3 regions of the Aminobacter sp. P9b genome follow, and region 2 is predicted to be linked to each of the others. Evidence: predicted binding sites of a transcription regulator. Region 2 holds the regulator's gene; each other region holds the start of a gene.

Region 1 (6,057 bases), 2.2 Mb from region 2:
AAAGCCCATGATGCCGTTGGCATGTTCGATCACATGCCTGGTCAGCGGGTCGACCTTGTCGAGTCCCCCAGCCGCCGTTTCCTTCTCGCCAAGCTCGGACGAATACCAACCCCAGATCGACCCCGACAAAGCCCCCCTGACGTCGTCGGACATGCCCATCGCCTTGGCGACTTCACGCAGTGCCGAGCGGCCGCGATAAGTGACGACGGAAGCCGCGAGTGCGGTACGCTTGGCGCTGTATTTTTCGTAGATGAACTCGATCACCTCACTGCGCCGCTCATGCTCGAAGTCGACGTCGATATCCGGCGGCTCGCCACGTTCCACCGAGATGAAGCGCTCGAAAAGCACGTCGACGATATCCGGTCCGACATCGGTGATGCCGATGCAGAAACAGATGACCGAATTGGCCGCCGAGCCGCGCCCCTGGCAAAGGATGCCCTTCGAGCGCGCGAATTGGACGATGTCGTGCACGGTGAGGAAATAGCGGGCATAGTTGAGTTCCTCGACGATGCCGAGCTCATGCCGGATGATCCCCTGCACCTTCTCCGGAACACCATCCGGATAGCGCCTTTTCGCCCCTTCCCAGGTCAGTCTTTCCAGTTCCGCCTGCGGTTCGAGGCCCGATTCCGTCGGCTCGTCGGGGTAGTTGTATTTGAGTTCACCCAGCGAAAAATGCAGGCTTGCGGCAAAGCGCAGCGTCTCGGCCAAAGCCTCCGGATGCCGCCTAAAAAGCCGGCTCATATCGGCAGGGCCCTTCAGATGGCGCTCGGCATTCGCCTTCAGTTCGAACCCGACCTCAGTGACCGGCGCGTTGAGGCGGATCGCCGTCAGCACGTCCTGGAGCGGGCGCTGGCCCGGCATATGGTAGAGCACGTCATTGGTCGCCATCAGCGGCACGCCTGCCATCGCAGCCATGGCGGCGGCCTGCTCGATCCTGAAGCGGTCGTTGCCGCCGAAATTCGGCGCGACCGCCAACCACAAGGAGGCGCTGAAACGCGCCTTGAGACTGCGTAGAAGCGCGACATCATCTTCCGTGACAGCCGCGACATCGGGCAGAATGGCAAGCGACAGCAGATCGCCCCACTCGAAAAGGTCGTCCCGGTAGAGGAGCGGCGCGCCCTTTTCGCTTTCATCCCGGGCATTGGCCTGGGTCAGCATGCGGCAGAGATGCCCCCAGCCCTTGCGATCCCTAGGGTAGGCGAGCATGTCGGGCGTACCATCAGCAAAGACCAGGCGGCAGCCCGGGTGGTAGGCAAGCCCTTCCGTCTCGGCCATCTTCCAGGCGCGCACGGTGCCGGCCACCGTATTGCAATCGGCAAGGCCGATGGCCGAAAGCCCCAGAAACTTTGCCGCGATCACCAGCTCTTCCGGCGCGGAGGCGCCGCGCAGAAACGAGAAATTCGACTGGATGCCGAATTCGGCATAGCCGATCGGGGCAGCGGCCATGTTCATGCAAAGACCCCATGCAGGAACCAGCGCGGGGCCGTTGCCTGCGCACCGTAGAGGCCCTGCCGGTAGAGCCAGTAGCGACGGCCGTCGGCATCCTCGACCCGGTAATAGTCGCGTGTCGGCGCATCGGTTTCTTCGCGCCACCATTCGGGCGCGATCCGTTCCGGGCCCTCGGCACGCGCGACGCGATGCATGGCGCGGCGCCAGCGGAAATTTTGCGGCGGACCATCAGGAACCTCGGTCAACGGAACCTCGATCGGCTCTGGCGAGCGAAACAGGCGGATCGGACGCTCCAGGCGGGCCGGCCTGCTGGCGGACCCGCTTTTTGCCTTGCCCGCCTTTGCCAATGTCTTCCTGTCTTCTTCCTGCGCGTAAGAAGCGACCGCCGCGGCCCGCTCCGGCAGATGGCTTGCGGCAGGAACAGGTTCGAGGATGGCGGCCTCGCCGAGCCTGGCTGTCACGCGATCGGCGAAGATGGCCAGCTCTTCGCCAGTGTCTTCGATTTCGCCGGCAAGGTCGCCTTGCCGCGCATCGAAGCAGGCCGTCGAAAGCGCCGAGAGGCGAACGAGGTCAAAGCCACAGCCGGCATCGATGGTCTCGCCAAGCGCGGTCAGCCGTTCATGGAACAGCTTGCGGACCAGGCTGGGTTCGCGGATCGGGCGCGACGCCCCGACCGTGATGCGGCTGACCACGCCGTCGACCCTGAACAGCAGGAGTTCGAGCGCCCGAGCCCCTTCCTCCCGGCGTTCGAGATCGACCTTGAGCGTGGCGGCGAGCAGGCCGACCAGCCGCTCGACATCCTCGATGAGCGACAGCGGGTCGGCAAGATGCCGCTCGACCGAAAGTGGCGCTACCGGCAGGCGCGGCGAAATCGCCTCCTCCAGCCGCCCAAGCCCCTGATCGAGCCGCTCGATCAATGCCCCGCCAAAACGCCGGACCAGCGGCGCGCGCGGCCCGTCCATGATCGCACCGACGGTGCGCAGCCCGACGCTTTCGAGGCTCGCCTTCGTCCTGGCATCGATCCTGAGCGCCGACAGCGGCAGGCGGGAAAGGAAATTACGCTCGCTGCCCGGCGCAATGATGTGGCCGGCGGCGAAGCGGGCTGCCGCCCACGCAGCGCCCGGCGTCGCGGCAAGGCCGGCGCGGACATCGAAACCCTGATGGAAGAAACGGGCCATGAGATCGGCAAGCAGGGCCTTTTCGCCACCGAAGAGATGGGCGCAGCCGGTGATGTCGAGGAACAGGCCGTTTTCGCCGTCGAGCGCGACCAGTGGCGTGTAGCGGTCGCACCAGTCGGCGAGGCTTTCGAGCAGCCGGCGGTCCGCTTCGGGATCGGCCTCGACGACGTCGATCGACGGGTGCATGGCGCGCGCTTCGGCAATCCCCATTCCCGGCCTCAGCCGCAGTGCTTCAGCCTGCTCGTCGAGGGCGGCGATGCGCTGGGTGTTGTTCTCCCGATGGCTGACCACCAGGGGCTGGTTCGGCCGCTGGCCTGAACGCCACGACCGTCCCAACCGCCGCCTGAGGATCCGCTCGGCTGCGAGATGGGGGAACCACAGCGACACGATCCTCTGGGCTGTGTCTTCTTTCTTCGAGGGTGTGTGCATCGGGGTTCCATTCCAGAATGAATTTGCCGGGAAGCGCCGTGCGGCTCTTGCCGATTTCGACCGAGATGGCGGGCGGGCCGATGGAACCGGCAAGCGGACCGGCGACGGTATGGCGAAGCGATGCCGGGGCCGGCGAAGCGATGAGCCTGACGGGCGCTGCCGTGGCCTCCGGTTCAGCCGACTGTCGCAGCAGGAGCACCGGCCGGCCCGCATCCTGCGCCCGGCGGTGCAGCCGGCGCGTCGCCGTGAGATCCAGGCTGCGCGGGTTGCCGCGCAGTTCGACGATGACGGCGGCAAGCTCGCCGATGCGGGCGGCTTCCTCGGCGATCCACAGTGCGTCGGCGGGCTTGGGCGCTTCGGCAAAAAGCAGGCGTTCCGGCGCGAGGCCAAAAAGCCAATCCAGTCCCGCCGCATAAGGAAGCCCGGCCTCGCGGAAGATTTCGGCGGTGCCGATCCACAGCACCAGTGCCCCCGGCTTCTGGCTGGCTTTGAGCATCAGGCTGACGAGGCATAGAGCCAGGCCCGCAGCCGCCCCCGCATTGCGGGTTTCCGTGCCGTGGATCTCGGTCAGCGCGGCTTTCGGCAACCCGCCGCCCAGGGCCTCGTCGAGGCGCTCGACACCGGTCGGCAGGAAGAAGTCGCGAGCCGAGGCAACGCCGTGGCGTCGAACCAGGACGCCGGCGGGCGGCCGGTTGTCGGAAGGCGACACCAGCAGCTCGGGCAGCGTACCCTCGATCTTCGCTATCTTCTGGCGCAGGGCAAAAACGACGTCCCGCGCCACGGCGCTGGTCGCCATGTCGATCTGCCTCCGGCTAATTGTTCCCGTTATGTTCTTATAGATTCCAGAGGCTCTGATCAGAGTCAAGCCGATTCATGGGGAATTTATTCCTCTCCCGGAGGCAACCCGCTCACCGCTTATTTATCGCCCGGGCGGCAAAGGCCTCGTAAGCGAAGCGGTGAAAGGCTATATGCCCTCAAAAGGAAGAATAATGGCCCGCATCTACAAGACCCGCGCCTGGCACGACCAGCTTTCGCCCTCGATCGAGGAGATGGAGCTCCTGGCGCTCGAATCCTATGCCCACCTGCCGGAGGAATTTCGCCAGCTGACCGGCGAGGTCGTCATCCAGCTGGCGGAATTCCCCACCGACGAGATCATGGACGACCTGTCGCTGGAAACGCCGTTCGACCTGCTCGGGCTTTTCGAGGGGCGCGGCATCGCCGAGCGCTGGAACCCGCAGACCGGCGAAGGCCCCAACCGCGTCACGCTCTACCGCCGCGCCATCCTCGACTACTGGGCCGAGAACGAGGAGACGCTGGGCGACATCGTCACCCACGTGCTGATCCACGAGATCGGCCACCATTTCGGCCTGTCGGACGACGACATGGAACGGCTGGAGGAAGCCGCCGAATAGGCGGGCGGCCCCGCCGAAAAATCAGAAATCGCTGAGCTTGATACCGGGGTCGTATTCGACGCCTTCGACGTCCTTCACCACGGCCTGGCCGCAGCGCATGGTCTTGCTGTCGGCGTCGAAGGAATAGGTCGGCGAGCCGAACAGGTGCCAGCCCTTGTTCACCGCAGCGGTGACCTTGTGGCAGAAGGTGGCGTCGTCGGGACCGGTCAGGAAGCGGTAGAGTTTCATTTTTCGTCTCCCGTCATCTCGGCGATCATCGCAGCCCTCGCCAGCATCTTCTCGGCCTGCGCCAGATGCAGCCGCTCGACCATCCTGCCACCGAGCGAGATTACACCGCGCGAGGCATTTTCGGGAAGCGCGAAGGCGCCGACGATGGCGCGTGCTTCGGCAAGTGCTGCGGCCGATGGCGAGAATGCCGCATTGGCCGGCCCGATCTGTGCCGGGTGGATGACGGTCTTGCCGGAAAAGCCCATGGCCGCGGCCTCGCCGCACTCATCGGCAAAGGCGTCCAGGTCGCGGAAATCGTTGGAGACGCTGTCGAGCATGTCGACGCCGCCGGCGCGGGCGTAAAGCACCATCTGCAACAGCCACGGCTGGAGGTAGCGGCGGTCGGGCGTGATCATCACCCCGGTATCCTTGGCGAGGTCGTTGAGCCCGGCGATCAGGCACGACAGCCGGGCCGAAGGATCGCGGCCGAGCTCGGCGATGGCCGCCAGGTTGACCAGCGCCCGCGGCGTCTCGATCATCGCCCAGAGTTTCAGCGTGTCGGGGGCGTCGGCCTCGTCGAGCACGTCATTGGCTTCCAGCAGGTCGCGCGGCGTCTCGATCTTGGGCAGCACCACCCCGTCGGTGGCCCAGCCGCTCGCCGCCGCAAGATCGTCAGCACCCCACGCACTTTTCAGCGAATTGATGCGCACGACATATTCGCGCGCGCCGGCCGGCCTTTCGGCGAAGAATTTGGCCAGCCTGTCGCGCGCCGCGGCCTTTTGCTCGGGCAGCACGGCATCCTCCAGGTCGAAGATGACGGTATCGCAGGCAAGCTGCGGCAGCTTGGCGATGGCCTTCTCGTTGGTGGCGGGCACGAAAAGCGCCGAACGGCGCGGGCGGGAGACAGAATGTGACATCTGGTCTTCTTGCCCGGCAATGCTGGCCCTTGCAAGGGCTTGCCGGGCAATGCGGTAACTGCTTTTGTCCTCCATCATAACAGGACGGGAACACTTCATGGCACGCTACGACGTGGTCATCATCGGCGGCGCGATCGTCGGCAGCTCGGTCGCCTATTATCTGCGCGACGAGGGTTTTGCCGGCTCGATCGCGCTGATCGAGCGCGACCCGCAATTCGCCCATTCGGCAACGACGCTGTCCTGCGCCTCGATCCGCCAGCAATTCTCGATCCCCGAGAACATCCGCCTGTCGCAATTCACGCTCGGCCTGTTCCGGCGACTGAAGGACGAGTTCGGCGCCGACGCCGACATCGGCTTCCGCGAGGGCGGCTACCTGATCCTCGCCGGCGAGAATGGCCTGCCGATCCTCGAGGCCAACCATCGGGCGCAGACGGCCGAGGGCGCCGACATCGTGCTGGAGGACGC
Region 2 (6,057 bases):
TGCCGGCCTCTTCATGCCGTTCCGCCTCGATGGCATCTTCCTCGATACGATGGGTGCCGGCCTGACGGCCATGATCGCGCTGGCCAAATGGTTTTCCGAGCACTCGCCTGTCGACGCGGTCGGGCTGGTGTCGACGCATTCGGTCGTCCTTGTCACGGTGGCGCTGATCATCGCATCGATGGCCACGACCTGGCTGCGCGTTGCCGCTCTGCCGCTTGCGGCTCTCGCCCTGCTGGCATTGATGAATGCGGAAGCGCCGGACGTGCTGGTCTCGGAGGACGCGCGCCTGATGGGCGTACCGGTTGGTGCAGGCAGGCTTGCAGTCAATCGTGCTCGGCCAAACCAGTTCACAATCGACAATTGGAAACGTGCCTTGGTGACCGAGGACGTGGTCGGCCCCACGCGCCTGGGGCCGGCGAACCAGAGCAAGCGGAACAATGCGACCAGCCCAGGCGTCGCAAGCCCTTCCGGCAGTGGCACTGCCTTTTCCTGCGCCGACGGCTTGTGTCTCGTCGAGCACCCCTCGGGCGTGCAGGTTGCTCATGCAGAAAGCGCGGTAGCCGCCAGGCGCGCCTGTGCCACCGCTGACCTTCTTGTCGTCAACGACGCCACTGCAGTCAACGTGTGTACGCACTCAGCTGCGATCGTTCTCACCAGCCGTGAATTGGCACGCTTGGGAAGTGCGGCGATATTCCTGACGCCTGGCGGGGGAGGCGTTCCTCAGCAGGTCGACATCCGCCACGCTGTGGCCACGCCATACCGGCCCTGGCATGCGCAACGAGAATTCTCCCGCGAGGCGAGGGGACTGCCGCCCTATCGGCGGGAAAGTAAACGTCAGGGCGCACCGGAGCCGGCAACGCCAGCTCAGTAGGTCGCGCGCAATGCGCTCCCGACATGCATGCAAGGATCAGTAGCGGCGGATCAGCCCGACGAGCTTACCCTGCACCTTGACCCGGTCAGGCCCGAAGATACGGGTTTCATAGGCCGGATTGGCGGCTTCCAGGGCGATCGAGGCGCCCTTGCGGCGGAAGCGCTTGAGGGTTGCTTCCTCGTCATCGACCAATGCGACGATGATCTCGCCGGGATTGGCGGTATTGGAACTGCGGATGACGACCGTGTCGCCGTCGAAGATGCCGGCCTCGATCATCGAATCGCCCTTGACCTCGAGCGCATAATGCTCGCCGCCCATGATCATATCCGGCGGCACCGAAATCGAATGAGTCTTGTGCTGGATCGCGTCGATCGGCACACCGGCGGCGATGCGCCCCATGACCGGTATGGTGACCGCCGCGCCGACGTCGTCGTCATTGCCGTGCGAGAACGATCGCGATGGCTCCGGTTTACGGCCAAGGCTGCCCTCGATGACGCTCGGCGAGAACTTTCGTGCCGCGTTGAGGCCGGGCGCGATCGAATCGGGCAGGCGCAGCACTTCAAGCGCACGTGCCCGGTTGGGCAGGCGGCGGATGAAACCACGCTCCTCGAGCGCCGTGATCAGCCGATGGATGCCGGATTTGGAGGCGAGGTCCAACGCCTCCTTCATTTCGTCGAAGGATGGCGGGATGCCTGCTTCCTTCAGCCGCTCGTGAATGAACAGCAGAAGCTCGTGTTGTTTGCGCGTCAGCATGGCCACCCCTGAGGAATCAAAAGAAAAACAAACCCGGAACAAACGCTATCTGTTCCAGTTGTGTTCTGCAACTGTTTATATTTCCTGAAGGGGCCGACGCCGGCGGCGAAGCCCTGCGTAGCGTGCAGGCTGAATTTTCCGTATTGCTGGAACGGCCTTTGGGCTCGGAGGGCGGTCAGGGCGCCGCGACGACGCCCGCCAGAATTGCTTGTCGAAGACGGGGAGCAGTTGCTCCCCGTCTTCTGTTTAGAATGAGGCCTGGAGGCGCAGGAACCCGCTCACAGAGCCGTCGCCGGCATCGTCCAGATTGTCCGCATAGACGAGTTCGGGAGTGACGACGAAGTTCTCAACCAGAGTGTAGGCCACATTGGCGACCGCCACGAGATTGCTGTCGTCGTCGTAGGCGAGTTGTGCGTTGAAGCGTGTCTTTTCGCCAAATTTGGCCGAACCGCCGCCCCAGACGGCCCAGGAACCGCCCCAGTTGCCGTAGTAGTTGCGGGTGTCTGCCTCCGACTTGTAGCCGACCATGCCAAACAGCGAAATGGTGTCCGTCACATCGACGTCGACCCGCGCCTTGCCTGCCCACACATCGTTGCGGCTGTCATAGGCGGCAACCGTGGCGACCTTGCCCCAGCCCTGGGTGAACGAGCCGCCGGCGACGACGTTCGGGACGTAATCTTCGACAGCGTTCGTTCCGGACCCCGTTTCGAGAGCGATCGTGGCGGCGAACCCGAGTGGGCCGGTATAGGTGTAGGAAATCTGCTGGGTGCGGAAAGGACCGAAGCCCAGCAACCAATCGTTGATGACGTCTCCAGCGTAGTCGGTGAACGTCGAGAAAACCGAATCCGTCATGCCTGCCCTGAAGCCGCCAAGCTCGAGATAGGCATGGTTGATGTACATGGCACTGCCAGTTCCGGAAATATCTTCGTAATTCCAGATTGCGCCGCCCCTGTCGTAGTCGAAGTTGACCTGCATATAGGCCCGCAGAGTGCCGAACTCGGTCTGCGAACGGGCGTCGGTCTGCAGAGCAGCACGCGCGCGCTTGTAGTAGGTGTCGCCGTTTCCATCGCCATCGACATCGGAACCGAGAAGCTCGCCGACACCGATGTCATAACGGACATAGCCCGAGACACGCAGGCAGGTCTCGGTGCCGGGCAAGTAGAAGAAGCCCGGACCATAGACATCGCAAACGCGCACATATTCGGCCTGTTCCGGGTCTGCCACAGCGACAGCGTCGGCAGCATATGCCTGGCCTTGCAATAGAGTCGGGACCGCGACGGTGGCAAGCAGCAAAGATCTAATCATTTCGTCCTCTCAATTCTGTTGGCAAGTCGCATGCAAGCGACCGAAATGATCAGGAAGGCACCTGCTTTACGTCGAGCCGATGCCAACTTTAAATATCTGTAAGAAATACATCCCGTTGTTTTGACGTCATTCATGTGTTGCAGTTTTGTCGCAATTCTCCGGTGGGAAAGCCCAAGGAACCTGGTTCTTGTTTCGATGCGACTGTCAAAAGAGCAGACTGAAACCGGTGTCGGACCGTCAAGGCCCGTGGCGAATCTGAAAGGTTCGATTCGAATGCAATGCCGTTGCGATGCCAAGCTCAGTTGTTTGGACGGTTATCCTGCGACAATACAATTTTGTAAAGTTAGGAACAGGTCTGCTCAAAATTAGTATTGCAATATCTCTTTGTTCAGGCAGATACCTGCTGCTCGTTCAAACAGCGTGAATAATTATCCGCCCGTGTGACTGACCTCCACGGGCGGAGATTTTTCTTCTGTATTATGCTTGCGAGAATTTTATCTCGACCACGAGGCCAGGCGCGTTGTCGGCCAGCGAAATCGAGGCGTCGTGGAAATCGGATATCGCCTTCACGAGGCTGAGACCCAAGCCGGTTCCCTCGGTCGTTCTGCTTTTCTCGAGCCGATAGAAGCGCTTGAACACCTTGTGTCGCTCTTCCGCTGGAATTCCCGGACCGGTGTCCGCAATCAGGATGGAGCAGGAGCGGTGGCCATAGCTGACGCCGAGCCGTATCGAGGCTCCTTCATGGGTGTGCCTAATGGCATTTACCACCAGGTTGACGCACATCTGCCTCAGTAGATCGCGATCGGCGCTGATTGCAAACCTGCTGGCTCGATCTTCAGGCTCCAGATTCATGGAGCGCCCGGCATCCTCGGCTATTGGCTGATAGATTTCGTATATGTCCTTTATGATCTCGTATGGATCCAGGCTGACGAACCTCGATGTCCGCGCACCGGATGAAATATGCGAAATTCGAAGGAGAGCCTCGAAGGTATTGGCAATCTGCGTGACTTCGTCCATTGCCGTTGCAATATGCGTCTCGGCCGACGCCTGATCGGGGCTATCCAAAGCGGCTTCAAGCAAAAGCAGCAGCCGACCAATCGGGGTCTTTAGATCGTGCGCGATGTCGGTCGTAACCTGCTTCATCGCAGCAATGCTCGACTCCAATTGCACCAGCGTGGAGTTGATCTCGCGTGCCAGTGTGTCGATGTCGTCATTTTGCGGGGAGACCGGCAGACGCGTTGTGAGTTCTCCCGCTCCGAAGGCCTTCATCGTGTCTGACAAAGCAGCAATGCGACGACGCGTTCGAAATGCAAGCACTGCGCCGCTTCCCAGGCCCAGGGCAAGGACTATCGCTGTTGCGCAGCCAAAGCTGAAGAGAGCGATCTTTCTCAGCCGGTAGGTGTCGTCGTAGCTCAAGCCGGCGACAAGATTGTAGCCGTCGCCCAGTTCTTCGCGAAACAGCCGGTAGTTTGCGAGTGACTCGTTGTGATAGGTCGGCGTCCGCGTAGACAAGCCCAACGGGACGTCGGCAAAGCCCGCGTTTCCAGCGAGCACATCGCCGTCTTTCGACAGGAGCGTGTAGACACTGTGTTCTGCAGTAAGCGTCAAGCCATGGCTGGCGATCATCGCCGTGGCGCCGGAAAGGCCTCTGGCTTCATAGGCCATCGATATTTCTTGGAAACGCTCCCGGACGCTCGAGTCGAGCCGTTCGTAGAGATAGGCCGAGATCATATTGTATGAAGTAATGTTTGCTCCGATCAGTGAGAGCAAAAATATTGTTATGTACAGTGCTGCTATGCGGATTGAAGTGCTCCGCGTTATACTAGCGCGGGCCATGCATGCTGTATCCGGTGTTTCGGATCGTGTGCAGGAGCTGTACTTCGAATGGTTTGTCGATTTTCGCCCGCAGGCGGCTGATGTGAGTTTCCACGACCGTGCTCAGCGGATCGAAATTGAAGTTCCATATGCGCTCGAGCAACATTGTCTTGGTGAGCACACGTCCCTCATTGCGCATCAGCAGTTCAAGCAGCGCGAACTCCCTCGGCAGGAGTTCGATCGTCGTCTCGCCTCGCTTTGCCAGCCTGCGAAAGAGATCGAGATCGAGATCGGCTACCTTGAGCTTGGACTTCTCCTGGGTGATCGGCGGCCGTCGTCCCAGTGCATTGACCCGGGCGAGGAGTTCCGAAAAGGCAAAAGGCTTTGCCAGATAGTCGTCTGCCCCCGCGTCCAGACCTTCAACCCGGTCGTCGACACCGCTCATGGACGTCAGAAAGATGATCGGCGTCTTTGTGCCGGCTGCGCGCAGTCCACGGACGAGGGACAGGCCGTCTAGGCCAGGTAGCATACGATCGACGATCGCCACGTCATAAACTTCGCGTACACCGAGTGACAACGCATCGCGCCCATCATTGAGAACATCTGCGGTATGTCCAGATGATATCAGTCCATTTGATATATATTTGCTTGTACGGTCATCATCTTCAACAAGAAGTATCCTCATTTTTCTTCTTCCATGTAGCCATTGTGGTTTTCTCACTAACGGCTCATTCCAATCGACAGAAAGTGGAAAATTGTTTTCTAACTGTGTTGAAACAATAATGATAATCCAGTGTCTTTGATGAAATATACTTCTATAATTATTTTTGTTTTTATAGTGATTTTGGTGCAAATCGGATGTCGTAGCGACGTCGTGCTTCACGCCCTACTGTGTTGGTTTCGTGACTTTCATTTGTCGATTCGGAGCTTGGCCATAACGACTTGGTGATGGCTTCGTGAGGGTGAGGGGAAACGTGTGCTCCCTCACCGCAGGGCGGTGAGGGAGCATCAGATGCAATTCTGGCAGCAGGGCCCGCTTAGTATAGACCACGGCTCTCGCGCTCGCGGGTCGTCATCCCGAACCACCAGTTCGGCCGGACAACTTCGGCGGTTCCGTAGCGGCTGTTGGTCTTTACCAGCTTGCCGTCCTCGCGAACCCGATAGGAAATATCCGGGTTCGACACAGACGTTGCAGCTTCTCCCGGCGTCCCGTGACCCTGGAGAAGCCGGTCCAACGTGGACCTTTCCTGCGTAAATCCACTGTTGGCAAAGCTGGAGGAGGACATTGCTGCAAGGATAACCAGAGCGTAGCC
Region 3 (6,057 bases), 1.1 Mb from region 2:
GTGACGTAGTCATCGGCATTGTGGCCCGAGGGGACTTCCTGGGTCTTGAGCAGGACGCGTCCGCGCGTCCGCATGTTGTAGTCGAACAACTGCGTCGGGGTGGTCATCGACGAATAGGAAAATCGCATGGTGTCGGTATCGTATTCATAGGAGCCCGACAGGCCGAGCGAGAACGCTTCTTCCGGGAAAGAAATGATGTGCTCCGCACCGGTGGCGCGTTCGTGCACCACGATCCGCGGAAGGCCTTCCTTGCGTTCCAGGCGAACCATGAAGTCCCTGAAGCCGATGACCGACAGGATCAGCCGGCCGGGTTCGTGGGCGACAAGTTCCTTCCAGTTGGTGCGCGCCGGATCCGCCGCTGGCGCGGTCATGATCTTGAAGTCTTTGGCGCCGTCGGCATTGGTCAGCACGAAGAAGATGTCGCCGCCTTCCTCGAGATCATATTGCAGGCCGGTTTCGCGCGCTGCAACGAGTGCCGGCGAGGCGAGGGGATTGTCGGCCGGGAGCAGCCGGTATTCCGACGTTTCATGATCGCTGATCGAGATCATGATCCAGTCATTGCTGCGGGTGCCGCCGACACTCATGAAGAAGCCGGGATCGGTCTCCTCGTAGACCAGGCGGTCTGTCGAGGCGTCGCTGCCGAGCGCGTGGTAGAAGACCTTCGACGGCCGGTGGTTGGAGTCGAGGCGGGTGTAGAAGAAGCCGGCATTGGCGGCATCCCACTCGCCCGAGCCGCCCGTATCGGCGACGATGTCGGCGAGTTCGGCGCCGGTTGCCAGGTCGCGGACACGCAGGGTGTAGAATTCCGATCCCTTGTCGTCGAACCCCCAGATCAGGCGGCTATGATCGGAGGAGTGGTCGATCCCGCCGAGGCGGAAATAGGCGTGACCTTCGGCTTCCTTGTCGCCGTCGAGGATGATCTCCTCCGTGCCGCCTGCGCTCGGGAGGCGGAAATAGCGCGGCTGCTCGCCACCCTTCTTGTAGGATGAGCCATAGGCGAACGGGCCGTCCTTCATCGGAACCGAGGAATCGTCTTCCTTGATGCGTCCCTTCATCTCTTCGAACAGCTCCTTGCGCAGGTCCGCCGTGCCGGCCATCAATTCGGCCTGGTAGCTGTTTTCCGCTTCGAGATGTGTGCGGATTGCCGGATCGAGCAGGCTCGGATCGCGGAAGACCTCCTGCCAGTTGTCGGCGCGCAGCCAGGCATATTCGTCGATGCGGGTGATGCCGTGCCGGGTGTCGGAAACGGGGCGGCGCTCGGTCGACGGCGGGGCGATGTCGGCGAAAATGGCAGGTCGGGTCATCATGTCTCGCATGCGGTGAATCTTGAATGGCGAATGAACACGCCGATCAGGGCGGGTTCAAGGGCTGAGTTGCATTGTTCGTCAACGTTCCAATTGACCGGTTCGCCGGAGGAGAGAGATGAACACGTTCTTGAAGACCGCCGTAGCCCTGACCGTCGCCACGACAGCACTGTTCGCCGGCAACGCCCACGCGGCTGCTTTTGCCGCCTGGCAGGTGACCGACGTTCCGTTCGGCGACACGTTGAACATCCGGAAGTATCCGTCCAATGGTTCGCAGAAGCAGGCAGCCTATCCCAATGGCACTGTCCTGCAGATGACCGGAAAATGCACTGGCGGGGTCGATCTCTTCGACATTTCGCATTTGCCGGAATGGACGCAGGCACAGCGTGTGCGTTATCGCTGGTGCCAGGTCTGGCACGATCCCGCCCAGAACGGGCAATTCACCACTGGTTGGGTCTATGGCAAGTACATCGCGCCGTATTGAACAGGCAAAACTGTTGCTTGCGTTGCCTTGAGCACTCGGGCGGGCACCGGTTATTGACAAGATAGGTTCAGGTTTGGCCCTGCATGGCTGGTAACGACTGGGGCAGCGGCGCCTTCCTCGTTAGCTTTCTTGCGACTGTTGCGTTCCCGCATTTTTTGACCAGCGGCGGTGTCCATCTCAAGCAAGAGGCCGAAGAAAAACCGGTCATGATCAGCAGCGTTGGCGATTATCTTGCCGGCGGCCCGGTCATGGTTGGTGCGTTGCTTGCGATGGCCATCTCTCCAGGGGCTGTTGCGCCTCCCCGATTTCCACACGGTCTCGAAGGCCGGAACGGTTGGTTCCTGTCCTGAGTTGCTTCGTCTCGCGGTGCATATCGGCGAACTCTCCACGGCATTGCCGGCGCGGGCTGGAGTGGTGTTCTTCATGCTGATGGCGCAGATTTTGGCCGATTTGCTTGCCAAGGCGGCTTATTCAGCCGGATATCGCTTGTGGCAGGGGTCTCTCGGCGACGATTTGGCTGAAACTGTGGCGCGGGATAAGAAGAACCGCATTGTTGCCACCTAATGCCGACAATGACCCCGGAGAGAACATTCAGCGTTGTGTAACTTGATCTCGTGCGATGACATTGCCCTGTCAAAAAGGCTCATTTGTTAGAGAAGTGATGAATGCATTGTTCTTGGAGTTGCAAAGAATAGTGAATTGACTTGTTATGGCTACAGGCTCATTAAAGTGATGGAACGCGACTCGTAATGGCAAATTGCGATACAAGATCGCGCCGCACCCCGGTCGCAATATCGGGCAAAAAAACAACCAGTCACATTGGGGCCTGAAGCATATGGATACTTCCGAAACGCCTGCAGCAAATAGCGAAACGCTGATCGAACTGACCGCCGACGTGGTGGCCGCTTATGTCAGCAACAATCCGGTCCCGGTAGGAGAACTTCCGGGGCTGATCGCCGACGTTCACGCAGCCCTTGGCCGCGTCGGTAACGTCGCCGACACACCACCCGCCGACAAGCAGAAGCCGGCCGTCAACCCGAAGCGTTCGGTGCATGACGACTACATCATCTGCCTGGAAGACGGCAAGAAGTTCAAATCGCTCAAGCGTCACCTGATGACGCACTACAACATGACGCCCGATCAGTACCGCGAGAAGTGGGGCCTTGACGCCAGCTATCCGATGGTGGCGCCCAACTATGCGGCAGCTCGCTCGCAACTGGCCAAGAAGATGGGCCTGGGCCGCAAGCGCAAGGTGGGTAAATAATACTCCCTTCGACAGACGTTTAGCGAGCGGCGCCTTCGGGCGCCGTATTGCTTTTGTGCCGGCGCCGGCGCGGCCTGAGCGACAGTCGCCCAGGCTGGTCGGGGAAGACGCCTTTCAGCCGATCGCGCACTTGCTTGAGCGCGATGTGCCGGTTGAGATCGTAGCTCCAGTGGCGGTTGACACCCCGGAGCCGTTCGCGCTCGATCGCCCGTTCGAGCCGTTTGAGCAAGGCGACGGTCGATGTCGGCTCGCCAGAAAGCGCATTCGAAAGCTCGATCCCGCAGCAGAGCTGCAGGGCTGCCCGCTGCCGGGCGTCAGTCAATTCGGACAGCTTGTTCTGCCTGAAGGCTGCAATTTCATTCGAAAAATCCCGCATCGCGATCCTGCCTGATGTGACTGTGATCGTGCGATGATGCTGCCATCTTGCAGGGTGGGGAGAAACTGCGCCAAGAATTCACTGGAGCGGAATAAATAGAACAACGATTACAGCGTGTTGAAGTTTCTTCCGCTGCTTCATCGTTCTTTTTTTGTTCACACCCCGTGACGTGCCCGGTATAAGAACTTATTCCTATCCACAAAGGGGGAAGAGTTCGGTGGGATCCACGTCGGCAACATTGGTCAAACGGCAGAAGGAGGCGCGCGAGGCCGCCGCCAGGGACGAGCGTTCCGTTCTTGAACTTGTCGCCGACCGGCGTCGTGACCAGGTGGTGGAGCGTTGCGATGCGATGATCGACCTCATGGCGGCGTTGTTCGGCGTGCCAAGCAGGGAGATTCGTCGAATTGGCCGGACTGGCAACGACATCAGCCGCCTCCGCCAGATTGCCATGTATGTTGCCCATGTCGTGTTTCGTCTCAGCATGCGCGAGGTCGGCCGTGGCTTCGGGCGCGACCGGACCACAGTGCTTTATGCCTGCCATACCGTGGAGGACCTGCGCGACGATGCGGAGTTTGACCGGATCGTCGCGCTGGCGGAGCGGGTGGCGATCGCTGCGTTTCGCGACAGGCTGGAGGGTTGACATGAGCACCCCTGACGAAAAGGCACACAAGCGCGTGCTCACGCTGCTGGCCAAGGGGGCCGCAGAATGCGAGCCGGCCGCAACGGCCGGCAAGATGCTGCTTGAGAACGATAGGAACGACAGGATAGCTGTCGGCGCCGAGGTGCTTGCGGCATTGTCCCGGCAAGGGCTTGTCGTTTGCGTTGGCCGGGCGATGCGGCTTACGCCGGAAGGGCAAGCGGCCGCACGGCGAGAGGAGAGCCCAGTCGATCCTTTCCAGAGCCAGCACCGCGAACTGGACACGGCGACGGTCGATACCGCGGCCGGGCAACATGCGGCGCTGATCAACATTTCGGAGTCGCCACTCGGCCAACTCGCCCGACGCAAGACCAAGGCCGGCAAGCCGTTCCTGAACGGCAGCGAGTTCGTCGCCGGCGAACGGCTGCGTGCCGACTACACGCGCGGCCAGATCATGCCGCGCTTGGGCGCCAACTGGGTGGCGAGCGTCTCTTCCGGCAAGCGCAGTGCCGGCGGCGGCCTGGCGGAACTGACGGATGCGGCGCTCGCCGCGCGGCAGCGGGTTGACAGGGCGATCGATGCGGTCGGGCCGGAGCTATCCGGCGTCCTGATTGACGTCTGCTGCTTCCTGAAGGGGCTGGAACTTGTCGAAGCCGAGCGCGGCTGGCCGGTGCGGTCGGCCAAGGTCATGCTCAAGTCGGCACTTGGCGTGCTGGCCAGACATTACAATCCTCGCGCCGGTTCCGTTGCCGGTCGCAAGGTCCTGCATTGGGGGGCCGAGGATTATCGCCCGCGAATGGGCTGAACGGAACTCAGGCGACCTGATGGAGGGCAGCCTCGGCGTCGCGCTTGATACGCTTGACCGTCGAGCGCAAGCCATTGGCGCGTTGCGGCGACAGGTGCTCGTTGAGGCCGAGTGCCTTCAATGTGGCTTCGGCGTCGGTCGCCATGATCTCGCTGGCGCGATGACCTGAGAACAGGGCAAGCATGATGGCGACGAGCCCGCGCACGATATGCGCGTCCGAGTAGCCTTCGAAGCGGATGGCGGGGTCGGCACCGTCGCCCTTGTGGGTTACAAGCCAGACCTGGCTGACACAGCCCTGCACCTTGTTGGTGTCGGTCTGCGCGCTCTCGGGGAAAGGCGGAAGTGCTTCGCCCAACTCGATGACATAGCGATAGCGATCCTCCCACTCGTCAAGGAAGGAGAAGTCGTCGCGGATGGTGTCGATCGAGGTGGTCATGGTGCCTTCGATATAGTGCCGGCACCGCTGCCCGTCACGAAAAAAAGAAATGCACCGCAGATGCCAGAGGCGGGCGTATCGCGGTGGGACCTGGCGTAGGCCCGGAAGTCGGAATCAGTTTGCCGGGGCCGGGGCCGGGGCCGGGGCTGGGGTCGGGGTCGGGACGGCCATGGCCGGTTCGTCATCCGTCGCAGGGACGCTGCCGGTCCGGGTTGCAGTGTCGGGCTGTCCGAACTGCTGGTCGAGCGCCTCATAGGCGATGCGGGCGCTCTCGCGTGCCCTGACACCGATGGTCTGCATCGCGGCCTTGCCTGTTTCGCAAACCTCGGGCTTGCGTTCGCAGATGCCGGCGATGTCGCCAACCGCCTCGCGCGCGGCGAAAATGGCCTGTAGCGGGCTCACGCTGTTCTCACCATCGGGGCCCGTGCCGAGCGGCAGCAGGAGAAGGACGAGCGAGAACCAGAAAGCGGTTCTGAAGAGAAAGCCCATGGAAGCCTCGTGTGGTCTGTCGGCGCCGGATCTATGCGGCCCCGCATCTTGCTGAGCCGACAATGGCATGAACGAGCAAAGGAGCGCTTGCTGCAAAAGGTGGCATTTCGCGAAGGTTTTTCACCAAAGTTTAACGGACTGGCCCGGCTTGCGTGACTGTGCGCCTGAGTAATCTCTCACGAGACTCGTAAGCAATTGATTTAAATTGCGAAACTTCGAGATTGCGCGTTTTGCGCAGATTCGGGTTCGCGAAGTCGGCAAA

The links. The regulator LexA, encoded in region 2, represses DNA repair genes until DNA is damaged. The targets are predictions, from matches to a motif close to TGTTCNNNNTGTGTTCNG.
Region 1: the regulator LexA is predicted to act here: its motif matches at 3,874-3,891, upstream of WHT83_RS03830 (ImuA family protein).
Region 3: the regulator LexA is predicted to act here: its motif matches at 3,570-3,587, upstream of WHT83_RS11655 (cytoplasmic protein).

Annotation. Positions count from the first base shown of each region.
Region 1 is NZ_CP150082.1:762,719-768,775, forward strand. It holds gene WHT83_RS03820 (error-prone DNA polymerase) at 1-1,446, opposite strand, end outside; gene WHT83_RS03825 (Y-family DNA polymerase) at 1,449-2,918, opposite strand; gene WHT83_RS03830 (ImuA family protein) at 2,860-3,852, opposite strand; gene WHT83_RS03835 (metallopeptidase family protein) at 4,046-4,468, shown strand; gene WHT83_RS03840 (DUF1737 domain-containing protein) at 4,490-4,696, opposite strand; gene WHT83_RS03845 (HpcH/HpaI aldolase/citrate lyase family protein) at 4,693-5,592, opposite strand; gene WHT83_RS03850 (NAD(P)/FAD-dependent oxidoreductase) at 5,690-6,057, shown strand, end outside.
Region 2 is NZ_CP150082.1:3,471,760-3,477,816, reverse strand. It holds gene WHT83_RS17110 (ComEC/Rec2 family competence protein) at 1-871, shown strand, start outside; gene lexA (transcriptional repressor LexA) at 908-1,624, opposite strand; gene WHT83_RS17100 (porin) at 1,871-2,929, opposite strand; gene WHT83_RS17095 (HAMP domain-containing sensor histidine kinase) at 3,407-4,594, opposite strand; gene WHT83_RS17090 (response regulator) at 4,752-5,429, opposite strand; gene WHT83_RS17085 (hypothetical protein) at 5,782-6,057, opposite strand, start outside.
Region 3 is NZ_CP150082.1:2,365,810-2,371,866, forward strand. It holds gene WHT83_RS11630 (S9 family peptidase) at 1-1,304, opposite strand, end outside; gene WHT83_RS11635 (SH3 domain-containing protein) at 1,423-1,788, shown strand; gene WHT83_RS11640 (hypothetical protein) at 1,872-2,138, shown strand; gene WHT83_RS11645 (cation:proton antiporter) at 2,044-2,352, shown strand; gene WHT83_RS11650 (MucR family transcriptional regulator) at 2,624-3,052, shown strand; gene WHT83_RS11655 (cytoplasmic protein) at 3,072-3,428, opposite strand; gene WHT83_RS11660 (helix-turn-helix domain-containing protein) at 3,646-4,068, shown strand; gene WHT83_RS11665 (DUF6456 domain-containing protein) at 4,070-4,870, shown strand; gene WHT83_RS11670 (SufE family protein) at 4,878-5,306, opposite strand; gene WHT83_RS11675 (DUF5330 domain-containing protein) at 5,421-5,795, opposite strand.